DNA from 2 places in the Streptomyces sp. NPDC044106 genome. Region 1 is predicted to be linked to the other one. Evidence: predicted binding sites of a transcription regulator. Region 1 holds the regulator's gene; the other holds the start of a gene.

Region 1 (3,846 bases):
GGAACGCGGTGCCGAGCTGTGCCGCCTCCGCGCCGGCCGCGAGGACCGCGGCGATCTGCGCGCCCCGCATCAGCCCACCGGCGGCGATCAGCGGAATCTGCGCGGTCTCGCGCACCTGCGTGATCAGCGAGAGCAGCCCGATCCCCGCGCCGTCCGCCTCGGGGTTGTCCTTGTGCGTCCCCTGGTGGCCGCCCGCCTCGACGCCCTGGACGCACACGGCGTCGGCGCCGGCCCACTGGGCGGTCTGGGCCTCCTCGGCCGTGGTGACGGTGACGACCGTCAGCGTGCCGACGCGCGCGAAGGCGTCCAGGACGTCGCGGGTCGGACAGCCGAAGGTGAAGGAGACGAGCGGCACCGGGTCGTCGAGGAGGATCGCGAGCTTGGCGTCGTAGCCGTCGTCGCGGCCGCTGTCCGGGTCGCCGAGTTCCGTCTCGTACCAGGTCGCCTCGCCCGCGAGCTGGTTGCGGTAGACCTCGACGGCGGCCGCGTCGGCGTACTCGGGCTGCGGCATGAAGAGGTTGACGCCGAAGGGCCGCGAGGTCAGCCCCCGCACCTGTTTGATCTCCTGGTACATCCCGTCGGCCGTCTTGTACCCGGCGGCGAGGAATCCGAGCCCACCGGCCTCGGCGACAGCCCCGGCCAACTGCGGTCCTGAGGCGCCGCCCGCCATGGGGGCCTGCACGATCGGGTGGCGGCAGAGATCGGTCAGCGCAGAGGACATGCACGCATCGTGCCACGCCCCGCACACCGCACCGAATCGCACCCCGCGCCGGGCGTGTGCGCCCCCGTCTGCCCACGGCGCCCCGCCGGCGTCCGCGGCCCGCACGTGGTTGCTGGCGCGGGGCGGGTTGCTTTCAGGGGCGCGGGGAACTGCGCGCCCAGCCCCCACGCGCCCGCGGACGACGACAAAGCCCCCGGCAGCGGAACGAACCGTCGCCGGGGGCCGAAGTCACCGCTCAAGGCGCTACCGCCCGTTGAACGCATCCTTGAGACGGGAGAACAACCCCTGCTGCCCCGGCTGGAACTGCCCCGTGGGCCGCTCCTCGCCCCGCAGCTGCGCCAGCTCCCGCAGCACCCGCTCCTGCTCCGCGTCGAGCTTCGTCGGCGTGAGCACCTCGACGTGCACGATGAGGTCACCGCGCCCGCCGCCCCGCAGATGTGTGATGCCACGGCCGTGCAGCGGCACCGACTGGCCGGACTGCGTGCCCGGCCGGATGTCGATCTCCTCCACGCCGTCCAGCGTCTCCAGCGGCACCTTCGTGCCGAGGGCCGCCGCCGTCATCGGAATGGTGACGGTGCAGTGCAGGTCGTCGCCGCGCCGCTGGAAGACAGCGTGCGGCAGCTCGTGGATCTCCACGTACAGGTCACCGGCGGGGCCGCCGCCGGGGCCGACCTCGCCCTCACCCGCGAGCTGGATCCGCGTGCCGTTGTCGACACCGGCGGGGATCTTCACGGTCAGCGTCCGCCGCGACCGGATGCGGCCGTCACCGGCGCACTCGGGGCACGGCGTCGGCACGACCGTGCCGAAGCCCTGACACTGCGGGCACGGCCGCGACGTCATGACCTGGCCGAGGAAGGACCGCGTGACCTGCGACACCTCACCGCGACCGCGGCACATGTCACACGTCTGGGCGGACGTCCCCGGCGCTGCGCCCTCACCGCTGCAGGTCGTGCAGACCACGGCGGTGTCGACCTGGAGGTCCTTGGTGGTGCCGAAGGCGGCCTCTTCGAGGTCGATCTCCAGGCGGATCATGGCGTCCTGACCGCGACGCGTGCGCGAGCGCGGTCCGCGCTGCGACGCCGTCCCGAAGAACGCGTCCATGATGTCGGAGAAGTTGCCGAAGCCACCGGCGCCGAAGCCGCCCGCGCCCGCCCCGCCGCCCGACTGGGACAGCGGGTCGCCGCCGAGGTCGTAGACCTGCTTCTTCTGCGGGTCCGACAACACCTCGTACGCGGCGTTGATCTCCTTGAAGCGGTCCTGGGTCTTCGGATCCGGATTCACGTCCGGGTGAAGCTCACGGGCCAGCCTTCGGAAGGCCTTCTTGATTTCGTCCTGGGAAGCGTCGCGGCGCACGCCGAGTACGGCGTAGTAGTCCGTGGCCACTTACGACTCCGCCAGGATCTGTCCGACGTAACGTGCCACTGCGCGTACTGCTCCCATCGTTCCCGGATAGTCCATGCGGGTCGGTCCGACCACGCCGAGCTTGGCTACTGCCTCGCTGCCCGAACCGTAGCCGACGGAGACCACGGAAGTAGAGCTGAGCCCCTCATGGGCGTTCTCGTGACCGATCCGTACGGCCATGCCCGAATCCTGCACCTCACCAAGCAACTTGAGGAGCACGACCTGCTCCTCAAGGGCCTCGAGGACGGGACGGATGGTGAGGGGAAAGTCATGTCCGAAGCGGGTGAGATTGGCGGTACCGCCGATCATCAGCCGCTCCTCGGTCTCCTCGACAAGGGTTTCGAGAAGGGTCGCGAGGACCGTCGAGACGGTGCCGCGGTCCTCGGCCTCGAAGGCTTCGGGCAGGTCCTGCACCAGCTGCGGCACGTCGGTGAAGCGACGGCCCGCGATCCTGCTGTTGAGCCGGGCCCGCAGATCCGCGAGCGCGGACTCGCCGAACGGGGCCGGGCAGTCGATCATGCGCTGCTCGACCCGGCCGGTGTCGGTGATCAGGACGAGCATCAGCCGCGCGGGAGCGAGCGAGAGCAGCTCCACGTGCCGCACCGTCGACCGCGTGAGCGAGGGGTACTGCACCACGGCGACCTGCCGGGTCAGCTGCGCGAGCAGCCGCACCGTCCGTCCCACCACGTCGTCGAGGTCGACCGCGCCGTCGAGGAAGTTCTGGATGGCGCGGCGCTCGGGCGCGGTCATCGGCTTGACGCCCGCGAGCTTGTCGACGAACAGCCGATAGCCCTTGTCCGTCGGGATGCGCCCGGCGCTGGTGTGCGGCTGGGCGATGAACCCTTCCTCCTCCAGCGCCGCCATGTCGTTGCGGACGGTGGCCGGAGAGACCCCCAGACGGTGCCGCTCCGTGAGCGCCTTGGAACCGACCGGCTCCTCCGTCCCGACATAGTCGTGGACGATGGCGCGCAGCACTTCGAGCCTGCGTTCATTGAGCATCGCGCACACCTCCAGCTGTCTCCGTCGTCGACGACGGGCCCCGGCATCCCCCGAGCCCCCGCCTGGCACTCACCACGCGCGAGTGCCAGCCTTTCGAAAGGTCAGTGTACGGCCGACCGGTACGGACCCGGCAAGGGCGGACCCCCCGCGTCCTGACCGGCCCCGCGCGCCCGCCCTGGGATAGCGTCACCGTATGGACGTGACGCCGGCATGGGAAGCGGCGGGCTGGGAGCGGCTCGCCCCGCGCGTGGGGCGGTGCCGCCTCCCCGTCTGGGACTGCACGGCGGGGCTCGTCGTCGGCGACGACGCGGTCCTCATGATCGAGGCCGGGTCGAGTCTGGCCGAGGGCGCGGCCCTGCGGACACAGGCCCGCCGGATCCTCGGCGGCTCCCGCCGGGTCACCCACCTCGCGCTCACCCATCCGCACTTCGACCACGTCCTCGGTGCGGCGGCCTTCGCGGGCGTCGAGGTGTACGGGGCGGTGGGCATCGAGACGGTTCTCGCCGGGGGCCGCGAGGAGCTGCGCACGGACGCGGTACGCCACGGCGTGGCCGCGGACGCGGCGGCGGAGGCCGCGGACCTCCTGGTCCGGCCGCACCATCTGGTGTGCGGGGAGTGGACGCTCGACCTGGGCGGCGGGGTCCGGGTGCTGCTCGCGAACGTCGGTCCCGGGCACACGGCCCACGACCTGGTGGTCCTGGTGCCGGGCGTCGACGGCGGACGGG
Region 2 (3,846 bases), on a different contig from region 1:
GGGCGACGCCACCACCGGCGACGATGCCCTCTTCGACGGCCGCCTTCGCGTTGCGGACGGCGTCCTCGATGCGGTGCTTGCGCTCCTTGAGCTCGACCTCGGTCGCGGCACCGGCCTTGATGACCGCAACACCGCCGGCGAGCTTCGCCAGGCGCTCCTGCAGCTTCTCGCGGTCGTAGTCGCTGTCCGAGTTCTCGATCTCGGCGCGGATCTGGTTGACGCGCCCCTGGACCTGGTCGCTCTCACCGGAGCCGTCGACGATGGTCGTCTCGTCCTTGGTGATGACGACCTTGCGGGCGCGGCCGAGCAGGTCGAGACCGGCGTTCTCCAGCTTGAGGCCGACCTCCTCGGAGATGACGGTGCCACCGGTGAGGATGGCGATGTCGCCGAGCATGGCCTTGCGGCGGTCACCGAAGCCCGGGGCCTTGACGGCGACGGACTTGAAGGTGCCACGGATCTTGTTGACGACCAGGGTCGACAGGGCCTCGCCCTCGACGTCCTCGGCGATGATCAGCAGCGGCTTGCCGGACTGCATGACCTTCTCGAGGAGCGGAAGGAGGTCCTTCACGTTCGAGATCTTGGAGTTGACGATCAGGATGTACGGGTCGTCGAGCGACGCCTCCATACGCTCCATGTCGGTGGCGAAGTACGCCGAGATGTAGCCCTTGTCGAAACGCATGCCCTCGGTGAGCTCAAGCTCCAGACCGAAGGTCTGCGACTCCTCGACGGTGATGACGCCTTCCTTGCCGACCTTGTCCATCGCCTCGGCGATGAGCTCGCCGATCTGGGTGTCGGCGGCGGAGATGGAGGCCGTCGAAGCGATCTGCTCCTTGGTCTCCACGTCCTTGGCCTGCTCGAGCAGGGCGCCGGAGACAGCCTCGACGGCCTTCTCGATGCCGCGCTTGAGGGCCATCGGGTTGGCGCCGGCGGCCACGTTGCGCAGACCCTCGCGCACCAGGGCCTGGGCCAGGACGGTCGCGGTCGTCGTGCCGTCACCGGCGACGTCGTCCGTCTTCTTCGCGACCTCCTTGACCAGCTCGGCGCCGATCTTCTCGTACGGGTCCTCGAGCTCGATCTCCTTGGCGATGGAAACACCATCGTTGGTGATCGTGGGGGCGCCCCACTTCTTCTCGAGGACGACGTTGCGACCCTTGGGGCCCAGGGTCACCTTGACGGCGTCGGCGAGCTGGTTCATGCCGCGCTCGAGGCCGCGCCGTGCCTCCTCGTCGAACGCGATGATCTTGGCCATGTGAAGTGGTCCTCCCGGACGGGGTGGAAACGCAAACGGATCGTGCCCGCGCCCGCGACGGACGGCCTGCGTGCCGTGTGGTTCCTTGCCCCACGCGGCTCGCGGGCCTCGCTGACCCGACCCAAGTTCTGTCACTCTCACTCGTAGAGTGCTAAGCCCAATGATTAGCACTCGACCCCTGCGAGTGCAAGCGCCTCTCAAGGATCCCCGCCCCGCCGCCGGGCGCGCGCCGGGCGCGCCCCGCACACACGAGGGGCCCGTACCCCTGTTGGGATACGAGCCCCTCGCGATGCTTGCTTCGGTGGTCGGTCGCGCCGAGCTAGACGGCGAGCTTGACCATGTCCGCCTGCGGACCCTTCTGGCCCTGCGAGATCTCGAACTCGACTCGCTGACCTTCTTCAAGGGTGCGGTACCCGTCCATCTGGATCGCGCTGTAGTGGACGAAAACATCCGCACCACCGTCGACCGCGATGAAGCCGTACCCCTTCTCCGCGTTGAACCACTTGACGGTGCCCTGAGCCATGCCTAACTCCCCTATTACTGGCCCTTGCACAGGACCGCACTTCGCGGACCCGGGTCAGACCTCACCCCCCAATGCCTGGGGGTGTGCGCCGGAACGCGTCGACCGCCGCTGAATGTATCTGTCCAACTGCCGTCTGCAACAGGTCAATCGGACGAGAATTCTGGGCACGCCCGAACGGTAATATGCGGAGAATTCGCCAGGATTCAGGGCAAGTCGGGCCATACGAAAGCCGCATAAGGTTCACATGGGCAGCGCTCTTTGGCTACTTCTTGTCGGCCCGGGCCGACTTCGTATATGCACACGGCATTAACGGCGAAGCACTCTTCCCAACTGTACCGCGCTCAACCATGCAGAATTGCCCCCTCCGTTTCTCGGCGGAGAGGGCAATTCGGGTTACGCAGGCTTCTTGCGGAAAAGGATCAGCCGCCGGCGACGGCCGGAATGATCGAGACGCCCGCGCCGTCCGGGGTGGCCGTCTCCAGGCCCTGTTCAAAGCGGACGTCGTCGTCGTTGACGTACACGTTCACGAAGCGGCGCAGCTTGCCCTGGTCGTCCAGGACGCGGGCCGCGATGCCGCTGTGCTTCTTCTCCAGATCGGCGATGACCTCCCCGAGATTCGCCCCCTCGGCGGCAACCTCGGCCTGCCCGCCGGTGTAGGTACGAAGGATGGTGGGGATACGGACGTTGACGCTCATGGGTTCACCTCAGAAGTACGGGGGCGGGGCGCCCCTGGAAGGGGCGCGGGGAACTGCGCGAGGACGGACCACGACCGGCGGTCGACGACGCCGATCAGGCCCTACGGCGACTAGCCGGCGAGCCCCGCGGAGCGAAACGCCTCAAGGCTCGGCTTGATCGTGGCGGTGGCCTGCGACGTATCGGCGACCGCGTCAAGCGTCTTGAGGCCATCACCCGTGTTGAGGACCACCGTGGTCAGCGAGGGATCGATGAGGCCCGCCTCGACGAGCTTCTTCGTGACGCCCACCGTCACCCCGCCCGCGGTCTCCGCGAAGATCCCTTCCGTGCGGGCGAGAAGCTTGATCGCGTCGACGACCTGCTCGTCGTTCACGTCCTCCACCGCCCCGCCCGTGCGGCGCGCGATGTCCAGGACGTACGGCCCGTCGGCGGGGTTGCCGATGGCAAGCGACTTGGCGATGGTGTTCGGCTTCTGGGGGCGTACGACATCGTGGCCCGCCTTGAACGCCGCCGACACCGGCGAACAGCCCTCCGCCTGAGCACCGAAGATCTTGTACGGCTTGTCGGCGACGAGGCCGAGCGCGATGAGCTCCTTGAGCCCCTTGTCGATCTTCGTGAGCTGCGATCCCGACGCGATCGGGATGACGAGCTGGTCGGGCAGCTCCCAGCCGAGCTGCTCGCAGATCTCGTACGCGAGGGTCTTGGAACCCTCGCCGTAGTACGGCCGCAGGTTGACGTTGACGAAGCCCCAGCCCTCGCCCAGCGGGTCGCCGATGAGCTCGGAGCAGAAGCGGTTGACGTCGTCGTAGTTGCCCTCGATGCCGACGAGCTCACCGCCGTAGACCGCGGCCATGACGACCTTGCCCTGCTCCAGGTCGTGCGGGATGAAGACGCAGGAGCGGAAGCCGGCGCGGGCGGCGGCGGCGCCGACGGCGCCCGCGAGGTTGCCGGTGGAGGAGCAGGAGAGGGTGGTGAAGCCGAAGGCGCGCGCCGCTTCGAGGGCCTGGGCCACGACGCGGTCCTTGAAGGAGTGCGTGGGGTTGCCGGAGTCGTCCTTGACGAACAACTTGCCCTGCTGGACGCCGAGTTCGGCGGCGAGGTTGTCGGCCTTGACGAGCTTGGTCCAGCCGGGGTTCAGGTTCGGCTTGTCGGCCACGTCGGCGGGGACGGGGAGGAGCGGGGCGTAGCGCCAGATGTTGGCGGGGCCGGCCTCGATCCGCTTGCGCAGGGCTTCCGGGTCGCCGAGGGGCAGGTCGTACGCGACTTCGAGGGGGCCGAAACACTCGACGCAGGCGAAGATCGGACCGAGCGGGAACCTGGTGCCGCATTCCCGGCAGGAGAGGCCCGAGGCGGGACCGAGGTCTACGGGAGAGGTGGTGCT

The links. Region 1 encodes HrcA, which represses chaperone genes, less so after heat shock. Its sites were predicted from a motif close to TTNGCACTCNGNNNNNCNGAGTGCNAA; they were not measured.
Region 2: a site for HrcA is predicted at 1,378-1,404, ahead of groL (chaperonin GroEL). Genes of this name have one in related genera too.

The regions. Positions count from the first base shown of each region.
Region 1 is NZ_JBWKFZ010000010.1:106,439-110,284, reverse strand. Features, by position in the region: gene AC07DI_RS19515 (nitronate monooxygenase) at 1-721, opposite strand, end outside; gene dnaJ (molecular chaperone DnaJ) at 965-2,104, opposite strand; gene hrcA (heat-inducible transcriptional repressor HrcA) at 2,105-3,121, opposite strand; gene AC07DI_RS19500 (MBL fold metallo-hydrolase) at 3,321-3,846, shown strand, end outside.
Region 2 is NZ_JBWKFZ010000003.1:487,058-490,903, forward strand. Features, by position in the region: gene groL (chaperonin GroEL) at 1-1,249, opposite strand, end outside; gene AC07DI_RS07315 (cold-shock protein) at 1,569-1,772, opposite strand; gene AC07DI_RS07320 (MoaD/ThiS family protein) at 2,192-2,467, opposite strand; gene thrC (threonine synthase) at 2,578-3,846, opposite strand, start outside.